2 linked regions of the Natranaerobius thermophilus JW/NM-WN-LF genome follow. The main gene of each other region encodes a partner of the protein of the gene in region 2 in a complex. Links are inferred from orthologs where the notes say so. Each region holds a gene or a part of one and is shown on either strand. Other genes may lie near its edges.

Region 1 (11,969 bases), 870 kb from region 2 along the record:
TGATACTTTAAATTTTGGCTCTTTTATACTCCGTTGTTGATAGTTGAACTCTTCGATTGAACGAATTTTGTGTAAGGTTGATATTACATCTTAACGATCCAACAGTAGAATTAAAGTCAAATAACAGGATGTTATTTGCTGATCATGCTCTAGGATGAGCAGCTGATCAGGAAGCTTTAATTCTACTGTTGGGGAGTTTTAGATGTACCAACCCGAAACATTTGATGTGAAATTGAAGAGTTCAACTATCAACATTCAACTTTAACACAGCTTAGATTTTAACAACTACGGGTTAGATGGAGGAATTTTATGAAATTAATTAATAAAGATTATTGGAAATCCCTAATTAACATGGCAGTTATTAAATTTTTGGTTTTGCGAACTTTAAAAACAAACCCATCCCATGGTTATGGGATATTAAACCAAGTTAAAGAGTTTACTCAAGGTTGTTGTACACCTACATACGGATCCGTTTATCCTATTTTAAAGGAATTATGTGAAGAAGGGTATGCTGAAGTTAAATTTGAGACGGTTAATAATAGAGAGAGAAAAGTTTATTATCTCACTGAACAAGGTGAGCAGGCTTATTTACAAGCTAAAGAAGCCTGGCAGGATATACTTCCCTTTTTAAATAAAGTTATGTCTGAAGAAGTGGATGGTGATGGGGATAATTAATAATTTAATAATTTAAAACCTACCCAGGTGGTTTTAGGCGGAAGGGGTTTTAGACCCCTTCTTTTTTATATATTGACATAAATTAGAATTTTTCATAGTATATATAGAGGGGCAACATATAGACCCTATATATAAAACCTTTAAAATTTTGCAGAGGAGGTTGCCAAATGAGTGAAAAAGAACAAAAGAAACGAGGTTTGCTAAGTAAATTGTTTGGTAAAGGACAGGATAAGAAAGGTAGCTGCTGTGGAGTGAGAATCGAATCTGAGGAAGACGACGGTAACGAAGATAATAAGGAGCAAACGAGGGATGGACAGGATAAAGAAAATAGTGATAGTGAGAAGTAATAAAATTAATTGTAATGAATATATCAGGAAATAGTGTATAAGGGAAGGCAGGGGATAGCATGTTAGATACTGAACATTTAATAGAAGTAGCAGGGTTTTTTGGATATTTAGTTGGGGAACTAGTCCTGTTATTTATAGTAATTAGTTTTTTAGTAGGTTTATTACAAGAATATGTAAATCCCGACCGTATTAAAAATTATTTAGAGGAAAAAAATTTAGGAGTATTTGGTAATATTATAGGAGCTTTTTTTGGTTCCTTAACACCATTTTGTACCTGTTCAACAATACCAATAACCCTTGGTCTTTTAAAAAGTGGAGTCCCTTTTGGAATAACAATGAGTTTTTTCTTTGCCTCACCTCTTTTAAATCCCGTTGTGATCATCTTAATGCTAGCTCTGTTTGGCATTGAAATTACAGTGATTTACTGGCTGATTTTATTTCCCGTATCAGTTGTAACTGGCATTTTTCTCGAAAAATTTGGCTATGAACAAGAGATAAAACAAGTTAAAGTTGTCAGAGATGAACAAGAATCAGAAGAAGTACAAAACGATGCTGGTTTTATAGAACGGGTGAAACCTAAATTAAAAAGGGCAAGTGGATTTGCCGTTAATTTATTCCGCCAGGTCATTGTATTCTTGATAATTGGAGCTGGAGTTGGAGCTTTTATCTACGGCTTTGTGCCAGAAGAATTTATAGTTAGAGTTGCAGGCCCCGACCGAATCTTGTCTATTCCCATTGCTTCGGTAATTGGAATCCCAATGTATGTAAGAGAGGCTACTATTCTTCCTATAAGTTCAGTTTTGATAGATCAGGGTATGAATGTTGGTGCAGTCATGGCTCTAGTAATAGGCGGCACTGGAGCAAGTTTACCGGAACTAACTATGTTGAGCTCCATATATAAGAGAAAATTACTTATTACTTATATAATCACGGTAATAGTTGTAGCAATTTTTGCTGGATTTTTATTTAACTTATTGCTTTCTTTAGGTGTTTAATAATGTAAAAAGTTCTAGTTTCTAAAAGTTTTCGTCGACTCTTAACTGAATTTCTTCTAAGACTCCTTCTAACTCTTCAATAGTGGCCCCGTATTCTGTCCAATTACCCTGGCGAAGAGCTTCATCAGCTTGACGGTAAAGATCCAAAGCTTCTTGAGATAATTGATCAAGCCCAGCGATATCAGTATCAGGTAAATCTTCAATCTCCTCAATATCTTCAATATCATCAGGATCTTCCAAATCTAATTCTTCAGGGTCTACTCCATGCATAGCCAAAGCTTCATCCAGGGTATCGGCCATAACTAGATCTCCTTGCCAAAAGCTTAAGACTCTTCTCATTTCAGGAAAACTACTGGCTTCAGCTTGGAGGTATAAAGGTTCAATATACAGGATGCCGTTTTCTAAAGGAATTACTAGTAAATTTCCACGGATTACCCTTGATCCTCGGGTATCCCATAAACTGATCTGTTGGGATATCTGGGGATCTTGATCTATTCGGAATTCAATTTGTTGAGGGCCATAGATATGTTCGCCTGAAGGGAATCTGAACAGAACCAATTCACCGTAATTTTCTCCATCATTTCTAGCACCTAACCAAGAAATCATATTATTCCGCTCTACAGGAGTATAGGGAATCATTAGGACAAACTCGGGCCGTTCTTCTTCACCTAAATTTAAAGTGGCATAATACGGTTCCATGGTAATAGTTTCATTTTGGTAGTTTTCAGTAGGAATATCCCAGGCATCTTCCCTGTTGTAGAAAATCACGGGATTTTCCATATGATAATTTTGTAGTATATGGGCCTGGGCACTAAATAAATCTTCTGGATAGCGGAATTGGGCTCTCAATTCCTTAGATAACTCATCCAGGTTGGAAAATAGGTCAGGGAATGCTCTATCCAGTGCTTGAGTGAAGGGTTCATCGTCTTCAATTAAATAAAAATCCACAGTACCACTGTAAGCGTCTATGACTACCTTAACTGGATTTCGAATATAATTAGTACTATCTTCAAAGGGTTGGCTGTAAGGGAACTGATTGGTTTCCACATAGGCATCCATAATCCAGTAAAGTCTATCGTCAGCTACAGCAAGATAGGGATCTTGATCGTATCTTAAGAAAGGTGCTATTCGCTCTACACGTTCTTTGATATTACGGTTGAATAAGATTTGGCTTTCCGATGAAAACTCCCCTGAAAAGAGTATGAAACTATTGAATTTTCTCAGGGCAAATAACAATCGGTTCATAAAATGCATGTTAATGCCTGATTCACCTTCATAGATTAACTCTACATCTTCTTGACCAGGATAATGAAATTCTGTTTCTTCACTGTTAACAATCACAAAATCATTGGTTAGTTCGCCAAAATAAAGTTCCGGCCGCTCTAATCCCATATCGAGATGATCTTGTACGGGCATATCTTGGAAGAAATAACGAGGAAGCCCATCTGGAGTCAAATCTCCGACTGGGCTCATGGCTAGCCCGTAACCGTGTGTATATTTTAAATGCCTGTTAACTGCCGTTTGAGCACCTGTTGGAAGACGATCCACATCCATCTCTCTCGCTGCCAACATAACTTGGTGATATTGATCATCAATAGTATATCTAGCTATATCTACATCATTGAAATGATAATAGCGTCGATATTCTTGAGCTTCCCGATAGACGTCTCTCAGAGGACGATAATCCAGTAACCTGACATTGTTAATAACTTCTGGAATGATTTCGGGAGCTGCTACTCCTTCTTCCTGAGGAGAACCCTCTTCTTGGGGAGCATCATCTTCTTCTTGAGGAACACCCTCTTCTTGATCCAGATCCTCTTCAATTTGATTAGCTTCATCTTCATTAACGTTATTCTCAATAGTATTTTCAGTGCCATTTTCGTTATCTTCAATTTCCCAGGTTCTTTCAGTAATATCATCAATACCGTAAGCTTTTTGTGTCATTTCTAAATGATTATTGATAAATGGTCCCTCTCGAGTAAGTTCATTAGGGGCTACAACGATTGATTGAACAGCAGTAGCTACTATACCGCCGAGAATAGAAACTGCAATTATACCTCCGAAACAATAAAGAGATAGTCGGTATTTTTTCCATTTAAAATTACCTAATGTCAATACCAAACTGGCTATAGACAATAATGCAAGAATAATATATACGGGAGCTGATATGTATAGATCAGTAAATCCAATACCGTAAACTGCACCTCGAGGAGAGAACATAAGATTAAATAAGGACAATATAAACCGGAATGTCAGTATTAAAAATATTCCACTTAGAAGGTAATTGAGATGCTTTAAAGCAGGAGCCTGTAATGGCGAATATTTACGAAATATCGTCCATGATAACAGGCCTTTTGAAAAATAAATTATTGAAACAGCTATAATTGTTAAAATCAGTAAAGCCAAAATTGGACTTACTAGTCTCTGTAAAAAGGGTAAATGGAATAAATAAAAAACCGCATCTATATTAAAAATAGGGTCAACAATACCGGTACTTTGACTTCCTATCACATAGACGATGTTTTCCCAAATATTAGCAAAACTTCCAATCCAGATAAAACTGATTATTATGGAAATGATTAATCTTCCAATTTTACCCATGGATGTTATGACATCAGCGTATTCAGCTAAACCCGTCTCATAAAACTTAGTCTCATATTCAGGAGTTATTAAATTATTTATTAAAAGACCTAAATTAAGATATATGAAAACTGCTCCTAAAATGAAGGCGATTATCGAAAAAAGGTATTGGATAGCAATAGGTTTCCAAAACAGTTCAAAAAAATCTAGAGCTTGAAACCATTGAATATCAGTCACGATAACGGCGAATCTTCGGCTAAATAAGAGAATTAAGGCTATAATTGCCAAAATAATATAATTACGATATTTTTTCCAAAACATAGTTATGCCTCCTGAAATCTAAGGGTAACAGGGCCAATTTAAGTTTGACCCTGTTTATTAACTAGAAGTCTATTTTCTTAATTAAATATTCAAAGCTACTCTGGCCCCTTCTTCTATTGCATCAATGGCTTTTCTAGGATCACTAGCATCCCCTATGACATGAATGTTGTTGACTTTGTTTGAGAGCTCAGGACCTAGCTGATTATTAGAAACAGTTCCCGCGGCTAGAACTATCGTTTCATGTCCAGATAACTCATGGCGTTCACCATTGATACTTGCAATAACTTTATCTTTTTGGATTTCGATTATTTTTGTGCCAGTTTTAATATCTACCTGATTTTCGTGGAGTCTCTGAATCAAAAAGTATTTAACGGCTTCATGAATATCCGTTGCAATTTCTGCTTCCTGTTCACAAAGAGTTACTTTATGTCCTTTCATTGCTAGAAAATCTGCAGTTTCAGATCCAATCAAGCCACCACCTATTATCAAAACTCGGCTTTCAGGAGTGATTTTTCCCATGAGTATATCTAAAGCAGTTACTACATGTTCTTGATTAATTCCAGATATATTTTCTGGAATTAGAGGTTTACCGCCTGTAGCCAGAATTATGCTATCGGGATTTTCATCAACTATATCTTGAACAGTGGCTTCTGTGTTAAATCTGAAGGTAACTCCATTTTTCAATGCCATATGCCAGTAATAATTGATAAATTTCGTTATTTCCTGTCTTCCTGGTGGAAAAGCTCCTAACTCCATTTGACCTCCTGGTTTTGAACGGCTTTCAAAGACAGTTACTTGATGGCCTCTTTCCGCTAATATCCACGCAGCTTTCAGACCGCCTGGACCTGCTCCTATGATTACCACATGCTTTTGTTCTGGAGCATTATTTATTTCCATTTCTCTTTCGCTTCCACAGAAAGGATTGACTAGACAACTGATTTGTAATTTATCTGGGTCAAAAATGTAGCCAATACAACCTTGATTGCAAGCTATACAAGGTGCTACTTCGTCGGTTTTCCCTGAAGCTAATTTATTAGGTAGCTCAGGATCTGTCAGGGATTGCCTGCCCCAGCTGAGTAGATCAGCCTGATTTCTTGTGATCGCATCGTCTGCCATATAGGGTGTATTAATTCTACCTACTCCAATTACAGGAAGATTTGTTGATTTTTTTATTTCACCGGCATCAGGTAGAATGTAACCTGGACCTACATCAGAAGGAGCAACTATATACTGCATAGTTTCGTAGACCCCTTTAGAAACATGAATGGCATCTACACCCGCTTGTTCCATTATTTTTGCTGCTGCCCTGGACTCTTGTACTGTCAAGCCGTCAGCTACTCTTTCATCGGCACTAAGTCTAAAAATGACAGGGAAACCGGATCCAACTTTACGGCGAATATTTTTAGCAATTTCTTTGGGAAATCTCATGCGATTTTCAAAAGTACCGCCAAATTCGTCGACTCGTTTATTGGAATGGGGAGACATGAACTGGGCAATCAGATATCCGTGAGCACCGTGGATTTCTACGGCGTCAATTCCCGCCATTTTTGCCCTATAAGCGGCTGTGGCATAAGAGTCGATTAAAGCATAAATTTCTTCTCGGCTTAGTTCTCTTGGGATTTCATTGCAAATAGGACATTTTAAAGGTGATGGAGCTACAGGCTGATCGCCAATTGTAGTCGATGTGGTTTGCCTTCCTGCGTGATGCAATTGCACGGCTATTTTTGCATCGTGCTTTTTCACTGCTTTTGCTAAATTGCTAAATCCTTCTATGAATTGGTCATCCCAAAGTCCTGGTTGATTTGGGATAGCTTTACCTAGGGAATCAACTGCTGTAACTTCCACAGTTAAAAGTCCCCAGCCACCCTTAGCTCTGGTTTCCCAGTAGGCGATCAAATCTTCAGAAATGGTTCCATCTGGATTAGCTAAATTAGTACCCATGGCAGGGACTACAAATCGATTGGGAACTTCCATTGTCCCTAATTTTATTGGCTGAAATAATTTTGGAAAATTCAATTTATCAACTCCTTAATTTGTTATGGCAAACTTGTAATTTTTTTAGGCTGTATTAATTGAATGTTGATAACTGTAAAATTTCAATTTCAGCATCAACAACTAACTATAACAGCGCCTATATTTTAAAATTAGTGTTTGCATATTAACATTATCAAATTCCTAATCTCTATAATTTGTTATATAATTTGACATAAGATTAAAATCCAGGTAATCTAAATTAAAATCATTTAATAATTATCAGTTATTGTCAACAGAAAGTGCGGTATCAAAAATAAAATTAGAGTTCCTTTAACGAGAGGTGTTTTTATGAAGCCAAAAGTAGCTTTTATCTGTGTTCATAATTCATGTCGTTCACAAATGGCTGAAGCTTTGGGTAAGTTGTATGCATCCGATGTGTTTGATTCTTATTCGGCGGGGACGGAAACCAAGCCTGAAATTAATCAAGATGCTGTCAAAGTAGTCAAAGATTTATATGGTGTAGATATGAATCAAGATCAGTATTCAAAGTTGATATCTGAATTGCCGGATATAGATGTAGTTATTAAGATGGGTTGTAATGTTGCTTGCCCATATTTACCTGCAAAACATGAAGAAGACTGGGGACTAGATGATCCTTCTGGTAAATCCCAAGAGGAATTTGTGAGGACAGCAAGAGAAATTGAAAGAAAAGTTAAAGATCTTGCTCAAAGAATTGAACAGGGGGAGATTGAGCTCAATTAGCTGACAATTTTAGTAGGAATGTAAAATCTTAAAGTAAGTCAAATTCCTCAAAAACTGGCAAAAGGGAAATAAATGTTATATTGAAGGAGATGGCTCCCTAAATGTAGAATGTAATTTTATGAAAAATTTTACAAATCATTCTACAAAAAGGGGGCCATTTTAGCAAATTTTTGTTATAATTACATATGAATAGGTAAGGGTGTTTGAGTACTTGTATCTCAAAGGGGGGAGAGGATTATGGTCATCAGTGGAACGGAACTAGGTAAGAGGTTTTTGGGAGAAAAGATTTTTCGACAGGTGATTTCTTACTTAGAAAAAGATCCACTTAATAATATGAACCGAGGAATTGACTTAATCCTAAAGGCTCCCATCGCCGAACATCATCGTCAGATAATTCACAATATTAAGGACTACTTGGAAAATGATCCAGTAACTCAAAAATATATTCAAAGAATATTTAATAATACAAACGAGACCTTTCGAAAAAAAGGAATCGTGAATTTTTTCCTTAATGCTACCTTAATGGGTGTTCCCAAACAATTGAAAGAGTCTGAAAAACTTGGAGTAAGTGTACCTTTTGCAATATTAATAGATCCTACTAGTAAATGTAATTTAAGGTGTAAAGGTTGTTGGGCTGGTACCTACGATCATCATGACGAGCTGGATTTTGAAACAGTTGATAGATTAATTACGGAAGGTAAAGAACTGGGAATATATTTTATACCACTTTCAGGTGGAGAACCTTTTGCATGGGATCCCCTGTTAGAATTGTGTGAAAAACATGATGATGTTGTTTTTATGCCATATACAAATGGGACATTAATAGATGAACAGAAAGTCGAAAAAATGGCTGAACTAGGTAATATTAGCCCTGCTATCAGTATTGAAGGCGACAGACAGTTAACTGATGAACGTCGTGGTAAAGGGGTATTTGATAAAGTTTCCAGTGTCATGGAAAATTTAAGAGAAGCAGGAGTTCCCTTTGGTTTTAGTGTGACTTTAACTAGAGAGAATTGCGAACAAGTGATTTCTGAAGAATTTATTGACATGATGATAGATAAAGGTGCATTATACGGATGGTCGTTCCATTATATCCCAATTGGTAGGGAACCTGATTTTTCTTTAATGTTAACTGCTGAGCAAAGGGCACAACTTGTGGAACGGGTTAATAGTCTTCGTAGTAGCAAACCTTTGAAGTTTGCAGATTTTTGGAATGATGGTCATTTGAGCGGCGGATGTATTGCTGGTGGTAGGCGTTATTTCCACATCACAGCTAAAGGTGACATTGAGCCTTGTGCTTTTATCCATTTTGCCGTCGAAAATATTCAAGACAAATCTTTAAAAGAAATACTTCAAACACCAATTTTCAAATCTTATCAAAAACGCCAACCCTTTGATGAAAATTATCTTAGACCATGCCCATTAATTGATGTTCCAGATGCATTAAGGGAAATAGTTGATGAAACTGGAGCTACTTCTACAGACAGTGGTTCAGATACTATCTTGACAGGAAAAGAAGCAGAAGAAATGGATAAGGTGGCAACTTCCTGGAAGAAAGCCGCCGATGAGATAGCCTCGGGTAGAGTGTCCGAGTAATATAGTAAAGAGAGAACGGATGTACCTGCATGCCTTTTTTGATTACCAGCGTCCACAGGTAATTGTAATTATTGGTGAGATGTGCAAAGCTTGAGTGTAATTTACAGAGAGTTTTAAAACTCTCTGTTTTTTTGTGCTTAAAATTATAACTAGATTCTGATTTAAATTTACGGTTGTGTGACAAAATAAAATTACAAGATAGCGAAAAAATCTGAATAGCTAAAAATCTGGTCCGATTTATTTATACAAGTGGAGGTAACTAGATTGAATCAAATGGGTACTGGTACTTATTCTATTGCTGCATATGATCCGCAATTTCAAGAATGGGGCGTTGGTGTACAATCGAGGTTTTTATCAGTTGGTGCCTTGGTTCCTTGGGTTAGCTCTAATACAGGAGCCATTGCCACTCAGGCCAAGACAAATTCAATGTATGGTACTCGGGCCTTTGAATTAATCAATAACGGCAAGGACGCTAAGCAGGTTGTAGAAACTTTAATTTCGGAAGATCCTCAATCGGATTATCGACAAGTGGGAGTGGTAGATGCCCAGGGTAATGTGTCTGCCCATACAGGCAACAAATGTATTGGGTTTGCAGGACATAAATTAGATACAAACTTTGTATGCCAGGGCAATTTATTGGTGGGGGAGGGTGTATTAGATGAAATGGTGAGAGGCTTTAAAACAGCTGAAGGGGATTTAGCCGATAAATTGGTGGCTTCACTTCAGGGAGCCCAAAATGCGGGAGGAGAAAGACGGGGAGTTCAGTCAGCAGCATTATTAATTAAAAAAAATGCAAAAAATATGTTTGGCCAATGCAATAGCTACATTGATTTGCGCGTCGATGATAGTCAGTCACCTCTATTGGAGTTAAACAGGTTGAAAAATTTACACAGAATACTGTTCGCCCAAAATCACAGTGACAAATATTTTGAATTTGATACTGAAATCAAAAAAAAGCTAGTTATTATCTTACAAGAAATTAAGGAAATTGATCAAACATTAGCACCTCATGAGAACATGGAAAGTGTTATTGAGAATTTTAGTGTCAAAAAGGGGTATAAAAAAGATGAAGTTTTTAAAGGAAATTTCATTAATGGGAAAATTATCAATGAAATTGTAAATACTTATTACTCATATGAGCCTGAGCATTACACTTAAAAACCTAAAGGAGGTAGAAGTAATGAAAAAATTTGAACTTAATGATTATATACAAGAACCTAAAGGGAAAGTTGCCAAAAGAGTGATTTTTAAAGATGATAATGTAATCACTTTTATATTAAACATTGCTAAGCGGCAATCTCTTCCTAGGCATACTCATTTTGGCTCAACTGTCTTAATCAAAGTTATTCAAGGAAGTGCTAATTTAAATTATGATGATAAGTCAATTGGAATTAGCCAGGATAATTTGGTTCAATTAGATGGTCCGGAAGAGATGTCAGTGGATAATTTGGGAGAAAAGACTTTAGTTTTATACGTGACAATTTCTCCAGCACCATCTGATGACAAATTTACAACTGATGTTGACTTGTGATAACAGATGTAGCGCTATATAGCGCTACATCCTGAATCCCTAAAAATTTATTTGACTTATAGGGGTATACCTGTTACACTATAAATACAATTTAATACCCCGGGGCATAGGGGGTGGGAATAGAAAAGAGTGGAAATTTAATTTGGAACTTGATTATCTTATATTATTGGAGTGATTAAAAGTTGCCACAATTTATGATGGATGATAATTTCATTTAATTATTGTCAAAAGATAGGGGTGATATTTTATTAGTATTTTAAGAAGGTTTTTAAAAAAATTAGAAGAGACTAATAAGAAACAATTTGGTGATAAAAAGAAGCTTGACTGTTGTGATTTGAATAAGCAGAAAAAAGATCAATTGCCAGACAAAAAGTCAGAAAAAGAATGAAAAAGCAAGATAATTAAATTTTACAGGGAGGGTCTAACTAATGGATAAAAAAATTATAGGAGTTGTGTTAGCTGTTGTGATAGTTTTTACTACCGGAACGGTAGTGATGGGTCAAGGTGTAAATAGTAATGATATAAGTCAAGGTTTTAGAAGAATGATGCCATTCATGCAAGAACATCATCCAGAGTTGTCGGAATCAGAATTAAAAGAGATGTATGAATACTGCCATGGTACGAACTAGAGCTTTTAAACATTGATGAAAATATAAATGATTTTCATATTTAAGAGTTGTCTCTGACAACTCTCTTTTTTTGGATGACTACATCAAAGTTGAGTATGCTAACGTAAAACCTTAATTTTCACTAAAAATATTTTAAAAAAATGTTTAATTAAAAATTTCTTGATTTGGACATTTAGAAATTATGCTGAATAGAAAGGAGTATTAGATGAAAGTATTATTTTGGATTTTTGATATTCCAGTGCACTTTTTTGGGGTTACAATAGCTGCAGGGGTCCTAGCAGGAATTTGGTTGATTTACAGAGAGGCTTCAAATAGTAACGAATTTAATCAAAACACAATTTTAGATATGGCAATTTATATGTTTTTATTTGTAATAGTTGGTGCAAGAGTGGGATATATTTTATTTTATAATCCGGCTCATTATTTACAGGACCCACTGCAGATATTTATGATTCATCAGGGTGGTTTATCAGTTCACGGTGGTATTGTAGGTGGCTTGTTATTTGGTATATGGTATGTTAAAAAGTATAAACTGGATTTTTGGAAATTAGCTGACTTA
Region 2 (11,737 bases):
TTTCTTAATATCTTTCTGATAAAATCCTTCCTTATGCACACCTTCAGGGAACCTAGTTATAACCAAAGGACGATTTTTTAAATGGGGCAATATATAAGGTGACATATCAAGAAAGTATTTGATTAAGTCATATTTTGTAATATCTTTTTCTGGCCAGATAGGTTTTAATAAATTAGTTAACACAACTTCGCGTCCGTGGACATCTAAGGTTTGACTATTGACCATATATCTCAAATTCACCACCTATTTCTACTATTAATACCTGAATCCAAGTCCAAGATATATCAAACTTAAGCATTTTTTAGTGAAATGAAATTTAACAGTTATCAACATTCAACTTTAATATAGCTATATTAAAACTATATCACTAGGGGTGGTAGCAATGGAGTTTTTTCAAATCCAAGCTATGGAGCCAATACCTAGACAATCAGTACCTACAGGAGATGATTGGTTCTATCAAATAAAATGGGATGGAATTAGAATCTTAACTTTTTTTGATGGAAATTCCATTAAACTTAGAACTAAAAAAGGCTTTAAAAGAACAACTGAGTACCCAGAATTAAATGAACTAACTAAAGAGTTCGGAAATACCACTTGGTTATTAGATGGAGAAATAATTGTCGCAAATCAAACAGACAAATCAGACCACCCCAAATTTATTACAACCAATGAATCCTGTGAGGAAGTTGGAGCTAATTTTTTTCATGTCCTTAAAAGAGATAGAACCAAGAATCCAACCCAAAAGCTTTTAAAAACTTTCCCCGTGCGGTATAAAGTTTTTGATCTATTAATGATTGATAATCAGTGGCTAGTAAATGAACCCTTTATAAAAAGGAGAGAATTACTCAACAAACATTTTAATAATAACAAGTTCTTACAAATAATTCGTTCTTATTCAGATGGATTAAGTCTTTTTAATATTACTAGCCAACAAAACCATGAAGGTATTGTGGCAAAAAAAAGTAATTCAATTTATCATCCAGGAAAAAAACACAGTGAGTGGTTTAAAATAAAACACCTCAAGTATTTACAAGCTTATTTAGGAGGCGTAATAGTCAAAGAAAACCAAATAAAAAGTTTATTACTAGGACAAAAAAGTGATCTGGCTGATTACAAACTAAACTATATAGGAAGGGCTAGTACTGGCCTTACTCAAAAAGAGTTAAATATGTTAAAAGATTTTGCTTTTAAGAATAGAGTCTCTAACTCTCCCTTTGGCAACCTATCTAAGGTGGATTTAGAACTAGCTGATTCTAAAGAATCTGTAGTTTTTTTGTCTCCACAATTAAAGCTACAGGTAAAATATACTAATTGGACTCCAGGAGGAAATCTACGGCATCCTGTTATAAATGGTTTTATAATTTGAGCTCTATCCGGATTTTTCTTTGACTAAGTCAACACTTTTTTCTAATGCCTCCATCAAATTGACAACACGTTCGTCTTTAGGTCTCTCTGGAATTGTTACATCTTCATCATGAATTTTAGCCTTAATTAAATCCATGAGATGCTCACGGTATTCGTCCTGATAGTTCTCTGGTTGAAATTCCCCTTCTAAACTGTCAACTAATTGTCCAGCCATCTCTAATTCCCTTGACATGACCTCTGGCTGCTCTTCAATCTCTAGTTCTTCTTTAGGATTTCTGACTTCATCAGGGAAATACATAGTTTCTAAAGTCAAAACTTCGTCATAAATTCTAATACAAGATAAATTAGACTTGGATCTAATTACAACTTTACAAACTGCAACTTTTCCCTTTTCTTTCAACACTTGTTTCAATAGTTGGTATGGTTTTTCACCTGTTTCTTGAGGTGTCAAATAGTAAGTTTTATCATAGTAAACTGGATCTATTTCTGATAAATTTACAAATTCAACAATGTTGATAGAACGTGCTTCCTCCTGGGGCAATGCCTCAAAGTCTTCATCTTCTAGTACTACAAACTTACCTGGTTCATATTCATAACCTTTGACTATTTCTTCATAAGGCACTTCCTTTTTACAGTTTGAACAAACTCTTTTATATTCTACGGGAGCATTACAGTCCCTGTGGAGGTATCTAAATTTTACATTCTTTTTTTCGGTAGCAGCGTACATTTTCACAGGAACGTTAACTAAGCCGAAACTAATTGCTCCTTTCCATAAAGGTCGCACTATCTTAAACCTCCAATTTTTTAGTCTTACTGTTAGCATTCAACGTAACTAATAAAATAATACAAAAAAACCCGTCCTAAAGACGGGTAAGTCAATTAATTGATTAAATATTTTCTTCTATTTTGTTTTGCAGTTCTTCACGTGGTAAGTAACCTACTACCTGTTCCTGAACTTCTCCATCTTTAATCAATACCATTGTTGGAATACTCATAACACCGTAATCACTTGCAGTATCTGTGTTTTCATCAACATTTACTTTACAAATTTTAATTTTTCCATCCATTTCTTCTGCAAGCTCTTCTAATACTGGGGCAACCATTTTACATGGACCGCACCAAGGAGCCCAAAACTCAACTAATACAGGTTTATCAGCTTCCAGTACCTGCTCCTTAAAGTTTGTATCATTCACTTCTAAAATTTTTGACATATTAATCTCTCCTTCCATTTTTAAAATTATGATAATAATTTTTCAGCGTGAAAAGCAGCAATTGCTCCATCAGAGACAGCAGTAACTATCTGTCTCAATTCTTTTTTTCTGACATCACCAACAGCAAAAACACCCTTCAAATTAGTCTCCATTGTTTCACTTGTAACTAAATAGCCATCTTCTAAATCTAATTGATTTGAAAGAAAATCTGTATTAGGATGAGCGCCTACATAAACAAATATTCCTTGACAATTTAGTGTCTCACGAGCCTGGGTGTTTACATCCTCCACCAATAGAGATTCCACTTTTTGCTCGCCTTGAATTTCCTTAACAACTGTATTATATTTTATTTCTAAATTTTCACAATCAATAGCTCTTTTCTTAAGATACTCTACTGCCCTCAACTGATCCCGTCTGTGAATTAAAGTGACTTGACTGGCTAGTCTACTGAGATAAAGAGCAGATTCTACTGCCGAATCTCCGCCTCCAACTACAGCAACATTTTTGTTTTTAAAGAAAGCTCCATCGCAAATAGCACAATAAGAAACCCCTCGACCCTTTAGGTTCTGTTCCCCAGGAGCCGATAATTCAGTAGGGCTTTCACCTGTGGCAATAATTACAGATTTTGCTTTATAGACTTCATCTCTTGTTTTGATCATTTTTTCAGATCCAGAAAGATTTGTTTCAATGACTTCTCCCATTTTTAGCTCGGTCCCGAACCTTCGGGCTTGTTTTTCTAATTTTTGTGCCAATTCTACTCCAGTAGTTCCGTCCGGAAATCCGGGAAAATTATCTACCTCTTCAGTGTTTAATAATTGTCCTCCTGGAGCCATGCGTTCAATCATCAGAACCTTTAATCCTGCTCTTGTGGCGTAAATTGCAGCGGTCAGACCTCCGGGGCCACTACCAATGATTGCTACATCATAAATATTTTCCCGATCAAATTGATCCGTCATTACATGCACCTCCTGATACCCCTGGGGGTATTTTGATTGTAACTGTATTTTTTCCTATTGTCAAATGCTATGCTAAAAGTTAGGCGATTCAATTCATATGTAAGCGACAATTTACAAGTATAACTGTTTTGTTTCCCAAATTCGGCCTTGACCAGCTGTCATATTTTCAACAAAGTTTGTAAATTCTTGAACCTGATTTTCTGGAACTGCTACCATTAAGCTGACTTTTTCCATAAATTCTGTATTTCTCAAGAGCCAGTTTGTCCTTTCACCAATTTCATTTTGAATTTTTCCCAATTGTGAGTAATCAACTTCTATTTTAAGTTCACTATGTAAACTCCTTGTTACAATACCGGCTTGTTCTACACCCTCTTTAGCACTGTTACTATACGCTCTAACCAATCCACCAGCCCCTAGTTTGATACCTCCAAAATATCTTGTGACTACTATTGCCAAATTCTTTAGATTTTGATTTTCTATTACATCTAAAACTGGTTTACCGGCAGTACCGCTTGGCTCCCCATCATCACTTTGACGCTTTATATCTGACTTTAAACCCACTCGATAGGCGTATACGTTGTGGGTAGCATCACTGTGTTGTTCCTTAATAGTATTTACAAATTCTTGGGCCTTTTCTTCGCTATCAACTGGGGCAACATATGAAATGAACCTTGATTTCTTAATATATAATTCAACTTCGGAGTTTGATTTTACTGTGTTATAACTCGTTACCAATTTTATCACCTATCTTTTATTTTTCATTTTATTATAATTAATTTTAACATTTTGATAGAATTCCGTCAGTCTGAGATGCTAATTTATATATTCCATATATAAAAATGTTTTCCTTTAATTCTCTGAAAAGAATTCTTTTTATATTATATAACATGCGTTATACTTTAAATGGGGGTGTAGAGGATATGCAAATCTCTATTTTCTCAGGAAGTCCTAGAAAGACGGGAAATTCTAGTATTATAGCATCAAAATTAGAACAGGAATTTACAAATCTTAATAATAAAGTTACCTGTGATATAATTAAAGTATCAGATTTAAATATTTACCCTTGTACAGGCTGTGAAAGTTGCAGCAACACTAGCCGTTGTGTAATCCAAGATGATATGCTTGAAATTTATAAAAAAGTGCAATTAAGTGATGTGATTGTTTTCGTAAGTCCTATTTATTTTGGAAGTATTACAGGACAATTAAAAATTCTTATCGATAGATTTCAGCCTTTTTTTGCCGCTAAATATCTTAGAAAACAACCTATTATTCCTTCTTCAAATAACAAAATAGCTTCTCTGATTGCTGTCTCAGGTATGGATAAACAGAGATTTTACGAAAACGCACAGGAAATTATTAAGGTCTTTTGTATAAACTCTAACATTAAATTAGGACCTGGCCTATACCTGGGCGGGGTAGACTATGCCGGTGAAATTAATGATAAACCACTCTTAAAAAATAAAGTATCGGAGTTGGCACAACTTTTAATAGATTAGTGTCGTCTTATAATGATGCCAGCTCCTTGTAAGAAAGGATGATTTCCAATTGAAGGAGCTGTCAAAACAACAATTGGCGGAATTAATATCAAAAGCTAGTCATAATGAACAAGCTTTTGAACAGCTATACAATTATTTCTTTCCAAAAATTTATCAATACATTTATTATCGAGTAAATAATAAAGAAGTAACAGAGGATCTTGTATCTGATATTTTCCTTAAAGTTTTACGAAATTTGAAATCTTTGAAAAAGCCCGAAGATTTTCAAAGCTGGATATATTCTATTGCACGTAATGCCCTGATAGATTACTACAGAAAAAAGGGTAGAAAAAAAGAAGAGGCTTCTGAAGCTATATCCGATGATGAAACAGTTCTGATAGATACACCCGAAGATCATGTATTACTAGAAGAACATTCAAAAGAAATTTTTAAACTCCTTGAAATTTTATCTATAGAACAACAGGAAGTTATTCAATTAAGATTTGTAGATGAATTGAAAATTAAAGAAATTGCCAAAGTATTAGATAAAAGTGAAGGAGCTATTAAAGGTCTTTTATATCGCGGACTAAATAAACTATCCCGCCACCTAGACAGTAAGGAGGTGCAATCATGAGCACCGACGGTAAAAATAATAACAAAAAGCAAGATTTAAATACACAAAATAACTGTGACATCATCACCAATGAAATCAAAGAAGAGATAAAAGATTTAAATGAACAAGAACTTGAATTAGTCAAGAATTTATCGCAAATAACTCCGTCCCAATCTAGTCCTGACTCAGATTTTCAGGAACAATTAAAACAACAATTACTTGAAGAACATAGAGCATTAAATAAGCACCGTAGTTCTACTAATTTTTTCTCTTCTATTTTACATTTCCATAAGTACAAATTTATTGGTGCTACTGCGGCAGCTTTTTTAGCTTTTATTATCGGATTCGGATTATTTGCTCAAGATAATTACAACGATTTTTATTTTACCGCTCAAGAAGAAGAAAAAGAATCCATGGAGTTAACAAAAAAGGATGATGAAGAAACAGAAGTAAAAGAAGAAGCTGATGATGAGGGAAAGTCTCAATTAGAATTTGATAAAGATGATGAAAAAACTGACATAAATATAGCACGTGATACTAAGGACCTTCCTGAGACCAAAAAAACAGAACAAGAAACTGAACAATCAACTGTAGAGCCCAAGGAAAAGGATAAAGAAAAAAACATTGCCGAAATAGAAAAAAGCGAACAAGACGAAGCTGAACAAGAGTTTCACATTACCAAGGAAGGAGATAATAAAGAGAAGGAAAAATCAGAGGAACAAGAAACTGAACTTTTCACAGCAAAAACAGATGATCAATTAACACAAGAGTTGGAATCAATACTAGAAGAAATGCCAGAATCCTTCCCTATTTATGAAACAGATAAACAATCAATAGAAATTAAGGATTTGAAAGATAATTTTTCGTATATAGTAGCTAAAGAAGATTTCCCTCTAACCCGAAAAGCAGTCGAAAATTCTGTGGAAAACTTAGTGCAAGATTATCAAGAAAGTGATAATCTACAAATGCATGTTTCGGTAGAAAAAGTGGACATTGAGAAAACTGATGATAAAGAAAAAAACAGTCTAAAGAACGAATCAGAGTTAAAAATTTTCAATTTAGCTATTGAACACAAGACAAAGGACAATTTTTCTATTATTCTCGATCGAGATAATTATCTAGTAGTTACTTCAGACGGTGATATCACTGATGGGTACTTAACACAATTGGCTGATTTAAACAAAGTATCAAGAGAATCTACCAAAGAATTAAAACAATTAAAAGAAAAAATCACTGATAAAGGGTTTGCTGTAGGACAAATCAAAACGGGTTATCAGTTGAAAGATGGTCATAAATTAGTTCCTATTTTATACGAAGAAGCTAACGGTAGACCCAGGGAAGATAAAATAATTGCACTTGTTCCATAAAAAATCAACAATTATAAAAAGTGGGGGTCCATTTTAATGGACCCCCACTTTTATTTGATGGACATTTAAAAGATTAATTTATCAATCTTTTAAAATTGAATTTAATTTGTCAACATCAGCAATACAATTAGCAACTGCTTCTTCCCAAAAATCTGGTTTAGTCAGATCAGTACCCATATGTTTCCAAGCTAGCTCTTCCACTGTCATACTACCCGTATCTTTTAACAATTTCTTATAAATTTCCGGAAAATCTTCAGGCGAATTCTTGTATAGAGCATAAATTCCCATACTGAATAAATAACCAAATGTATAAGGAAAATTATAGAATGGAACCTTGGTCAAATAAAAGTGTAGTTTAGTAGCCCAAAACCTGGGATGCCAGTGGTCAAGGGAGTTCAAGTATGCCTTCCTTTGAGCTTCAACCATTAATTGATTTAGCCTATCTACATCTACCGGGCCAGCTTCCCTTTCCCGATAAAAAGAAGTTTCAAATAAAAATCTGCTATGAAGATCCATGAAAAAAGCACAACTTCTGCTTATTTTATCATCTAACAAAGTTATCATTTCTTCTTTACTCTGGCTAGCCTCTATTGCAGCATCTGAAACCACCTGTTCAGCAAAAGTAGATGCAGTTTCGGCCAGGGTCATGGGATATTTGGCAGAAAATGAAGGTAATTCCTTTAATGTCCATTGATGATAAGCATGGCCTAGTTCATGGGCTAAGGTTGCTACATTTCTAGAAGTACCTGAATAAGTCATAAATATTCTGCTTTCACCACTCATAGGGAAAGTAGCACAGAAGCCTCCCGGACGCTTATTTGCACGATTTTCTGCTTCAACCCATCTGTTAATTAAAGCCATTTCTGCAAAATCAGCCATTTCCTGGCTCACTTTTTCAAATTGATCAATAATAAATTGAGCACCTTCCCCGAACTCTATCTGAGAGTCATCACTAGAAAGAGGGGCATTTCTATCAAACCAGCCGAACTTTTCCAAATTTAAAAACTGCTTTTTATTCTCATAATAATCAGTGAAAGTTTCTTTGTATTTGGAAATAGTATCCCACATAGTTTCAATGGTTTTTTGGGAAACTCTATTAATAGTCATAGCTTCATACAAAAAATCATCCCAATGACGGTGTTTATACAAATTTAAGCGATAACCGGCAAGGTGATTTAAAGTATTGGCAATTAAGTGTTCTTTATTTTGAAAAGCTTCCTCTATTTTTTGCCCTATTTCAAATCGTACATTTTGATTAGGGTCAGACAATAAATTATGGGCTTGGCCTACAGAAATTATTTGGTCTTGATATTGAATTTCTATATCGCCTATTATAGTATGATATAATTGTCCCCATCCATGGTAACCGTCTACAGCCAGGTCAGCTGCTAATTTTTCTTTATCTGGTGCCATTTTATTCTTACCTTTAGCTCGAAGTTCTTCCATAAAGAATTTAATAGGATTAATTTCTTGAGAGTTTATAAGTTTTTGCCAATCTTCTTCCCAAAACTCTTGTACAATGGATTCTAAATCAATCATAACTGCCTCTAATTTGGCCTCAAGCTGGCCAAGATATGCTTCTAGTCGCTGGGCTTCTTTATCTGTTTGGTCTTGACTAACCAAACATCTAATAAAAGCTCCAACTTCTCTCAATTTATCTCGAGTATCCTGACATGATTGTACTAGATTGGAAACTGATTTGGTATCAACTATTAATTCTGAAGATTTATTGGCTAAATCTTTTAGTTCCTGTTCTAATTCAGACATCATTTCTTTTAATTGGTAAGAGTCGCTTCCTCCTGAGAAAATTTTATTTAAATCCCAGGTTAAACTTAATTTGTCATGATCATCTAGCCTATTCATAGCTTATACCTCCTGGAATAAGTATATAATTCATAATATTGTTTAAATTCTATAATTATAGCTGCAAACCTTCATAAGTTGGTGTTAAAATTTAATCTTATGTACACACTAATAATGAAGATGAAATCTCAACACAATAACAACTACAACTAATCAAAAAATTGGCAGGTGTTTAGTTACTATGAAGGAATATTACGATGCTATAGTAGTAGGAGCAGGTCCAGGAGGCTCTAGTGCAGCTTATCATATGGCTCAACAGGGATTAAATGTAGCTTTATTCGAAAAAGGTAATAAACCTGGTGACAAAAATGTTTATGGTGGTACAATTTATCGCAGATCAACCCAGGAAGCTTTTCCGGGTTTTTGGGAAGAAGCTCCCCTAGAAAGGACAGTCATCACTGATGAAGTCTGGTTTTTAGAACATGATTCAGCTGTCAAAATGGGATTTACTGGTTTAGAATTTAAAAAACCGCCTTATAATAAATTTACTGCTCTTCGATCCAAATTTGATAATTGGCTAGCTGAACAAGCTAAGGATGTAGGAGCAGAATTATATACAAACACTTTAGTAACTGATCTATTATATCAAAAGGGTTTCTTGGCTTCAGGAAAGCGTATCAAAGGCGTCAAACTTTATGATGGTACACAAATAAAAGCTGGTGTTGTAATATTAGCTGAAGGCGTGAATGCTCCTCTAGCGCATCAGGCGGGTTTAAGAAAAAAATTACCCACTAATGCCTTTACTCTTTATACATGTGAAACTCTTGCTTTATCTCCTAAAACCATTGAAGAACGCTTTGAATTGGAATCAGGTGAAGGAGCCACTATTGGTTTTGCAGGATTCCCTACTAGTGGTAGTTCAGGTAAAGGTGGTTTGTGGACGAATCATGATAACCTTTCGATTATCGTTGGTGGGCGTTTAAACGAAATGGTTTCAAAACAGCTCAATCCTCACCATATGCTAGAGCGCTTTAAATCACATCCTCTCATAAAACGCCTACTTCATGGAGCCGACTCTTTGGAATACAAAGCTTATATGATACCAAAAGGTGGTTATAGTCTGATGCCTAAACTTTTTAGTGATGGAGTACTTATTGTAGGAGATGCAGCTATAATGATTAGTGGTCGTCGAGGTACAGATTTGGCTATGATATCAGGTAAAAAAGCCGCGGAAACGGTAGTTCAAGCTAAAGCTCGGGAAGATTTTTCAAAAAAATCTTTAGCAAATTACAGCCATAAACTTAATCAACAATTTTTTATGAAAGACATCAAAAGTAAAACCAAGGAAAAAGATTACTATCTTAAACATCCTGATGCAGATTATCTTGTTAACAGTCTCATGAATGAAATAGCTTATGAGTTTTTCACTGAAGATCTCAAGGAACAAAATGAAAAACAAAAATTACTTTTTAGTAAAGTTTATCAAAAACAGCTACCTATAAAATCTTTTGTAGATTTAATTCAGGGTATCAATCATTGGAGATTTGGTTAATTGGAGGTTTATTGCATGGATTCTCGCAATTTAAATTTAAGAGATATGGTACAGTTTGTTACTATAGTTCCTGATAGTCAAACCCATATTTATTTAAAAGAGCCAAATTTATGTGCTGATAAGTGCGACCTTAAACCTTGTACTTATATTTGTCCTTCCCATGTTTACTACTTTGATGATGATAATCAACAAACATTAATTGATTATAAACGATGTATAGAATGTGGCGCATGTATCTATGCCTGCCCCCTTGAAAATATTGATTGGCACTTTCCACGCCCGGGATATGGTATCTTTTACAAATATTAATGCTATTAAAGTTAAGTAATTTACTTTTAAGAAAAATTAAAACCAGATAACAGAATGGGTTTTGTTTTGCTAAGCCTACTAAATTAATAAGGTTCCCCATAGAGTTTCTGGGGAACCTTTCACTAGTTTTTAATTTTGATCATCTTTTGTTTGAAAACCCTGTAGATGACTGACTCTATTTAAACATTCATGATATTTACCATCATTAAAACCAGAAGTTTTTCCTTCCCCCTCTTCATCGGGGATTTCTTCTAAAACACCCAAATAACCTGTAACTCTTCTTACTCTTTGAATTCTACGTGAACCACAAACAGGGCATGTCTCCGAATCTATCACTCCATTATTTGCACAATTTAAGCACTGATCTACAGGAAAGTTAACAGAAAAGTATCCACAGTCATTATCCATAGCAGCATTTACTAGCTGTTCAAAGGCATCTATATTGCCTTTAGGAGCAGCATCTAATTCTACGTAATTAATATGACCTGCAGGAGTATATTTGTTAAAAGCTGATTCCTTTCTAATTTTTTCATAAGCGCTTATAGAATACTCAACAGGAATATGGAATGAATTAGTATACCATTCTTTATCAGTAACCCCTTCTATCTCTCCAAAGGTCTCTCTGTCAAGCTCTGTAAACCTGCCGGACAGTCCTTCGGCTGGAGTAGCTAAGAGACTGAAATTAAGGTTGTACTGTTCAGACGCTTTTTTACAAATATTGTCCATAAATTCAACAATTTGCAATCCCTTTTTAAAGGCCTCTTCGGATTCACCATGGTGCTCACCTATCATGGCCTTTAATGCTTCTGCGAGTCCAATAAAACCAATGGATAAAGTCCCATGTTTCAAAGCTTCTTCTAAAGTCTCTTCTGACTCAAAGTCTTCACTATCCATGTAAAGTCCTTGCCCCATAAGAAAAGGAAATTCTTTGGCCTTTTTATTTTTTTGGATTTTAAATCTATCATATAATTGATCTGCAACCAACCAAATAGTGTCTTCTAACCGTTGATAAAAATCACTCGGACAGCTTGTTTCCAAAGCTATCCTAGGTAAATTAATAGAAGTAAAAGAAAGGTTACCTCTACC

The links.
Region 1: the proteins of trxA (region 2) and NTHER_RS04960 are in contact, whole or in part, in an NMR structure (PDB 2IPA), measured with the Bacillus subtilis proteins. The link is inferred for Natranaerobius thermophilus JW/NM-WN-LF from one-to-one orthologs.

The regions. Positions count from the first base shown.
Region 1 is NC_010718.1:1,023,620-1,035,588, forward strand. The notes cover bases 6,017-8,947. They hold NTHER_RS04960 (arsenate reductase ArsC), read left to right. Parts: upstream 6,017-7,240; coding sequence 7,241-7,654; downstream 7,655-8,947. Other genes in these bases: NTHER_RS04955 (NAD(P)/FAD-dependent oxidoreductase), read right to left, coding at 6,017-6,934; NTHER_RS04965 (radical SAM/SPASM domain-containing protein), read left to right, coding at 7,892-8,947. Also shown: NTHER_RS04935 (PadR family transcriptional regulator), read left to right, coding at 310-675; NTHER_RS04940 (hypothetical protein), read left to right, coding at 843-1,022; NTHER_RS04945 (permease), read left to right, coding at 1,082-2,017; NTHER_RS15150 (UPF0182 family membrane protein), read right to left, coding at 2,039-4,918; more of NTHER_RS04955, read right to left, coding at 5,000-6,016; more of NTHER_RS04965, read left to right, coding at 8,948-9,250; NTHER_RS04970 (DUF1028 domain-containing protein), read left to right, coding at 9,524-10,408; NTHER_RS04975 (cupin domain-containing protein), read left to right, coding at 10,431-10,781; NTHER_RS16440 (LDCC motif putative metal-binding protein), read left to right, coding at 11,035-11,169; NTHER_RS04980 (hypothetical protein), read left to right, coding at 11,210-11,410; lgt (prolipoprotein diacylglyceryl transferase), read left to right, coding at 11,616-11,969. UniProt on the Bacillus subtilis protein: Catalyzes the reduction of arsenate [As(V)] to arsenite [As(III)]. In vitro, can dephosphorylate para-nitrophenyl phosphate (pNPP).
Region 2 is NC_010718.1:151,314-163,050, reverse strand. Bases 915-3,613 are described here. They hold trxA (thioredoxin), read right to left. Parts: upstream 2,577-3,613; coding sequence 2,253-2,576; downstream 915-2,252. Other genes in these bases: trxB (thioredoxin-disulfide reductase), read right to left, coding at 2,603-3,532; ku (non-homologous end joining protein Ku), read right to left, coding at 1,370-2,149; NTHER_RS00780 (ATP-dependent DNA ligase), read left to right, coding at 915-1,366. Also shown: ligD (non-homologous end-joining DNA ligase), read right to left, coding at 1-240; more of NTHER_RS00780, read left to right, coding at 383-914; NTHER_RS00760 (YigZ family protein), read right to left, coding at 3,644-4,276; NTHER_RS00755 (flavodoxin family protein), read left to right, coding at 4,453-5,028; NTHER_RS00750 (RNA polymerase sigma factor), read left to right, coding at 5,078-5,641; NTHER_RS00745 (hypothetical protein), read left to right, coding at 5,638-6,987; NTHER_RS00740 (M3 family oligoendopeptidase), read right to left, coding at 7,069-8,850; NTHER_RS00735 (FAD-dependent oxidoreductase), read left to right, coding at 9,032-10,342; NTHER_RS00730 (ferredoxin family protein), read left to right, coding at 10,358-10,651; nrdD (anaerobic ribonucleoside-triphosphate reductase), read right to left, coding at 10,781-11,737. UniProt on the Bacillus subtilis protein: Participates in various redox reactions through the reversible oxidation of its active center dithiol to a disulfide and catalyzes dithiol-disulfide exchange reactions.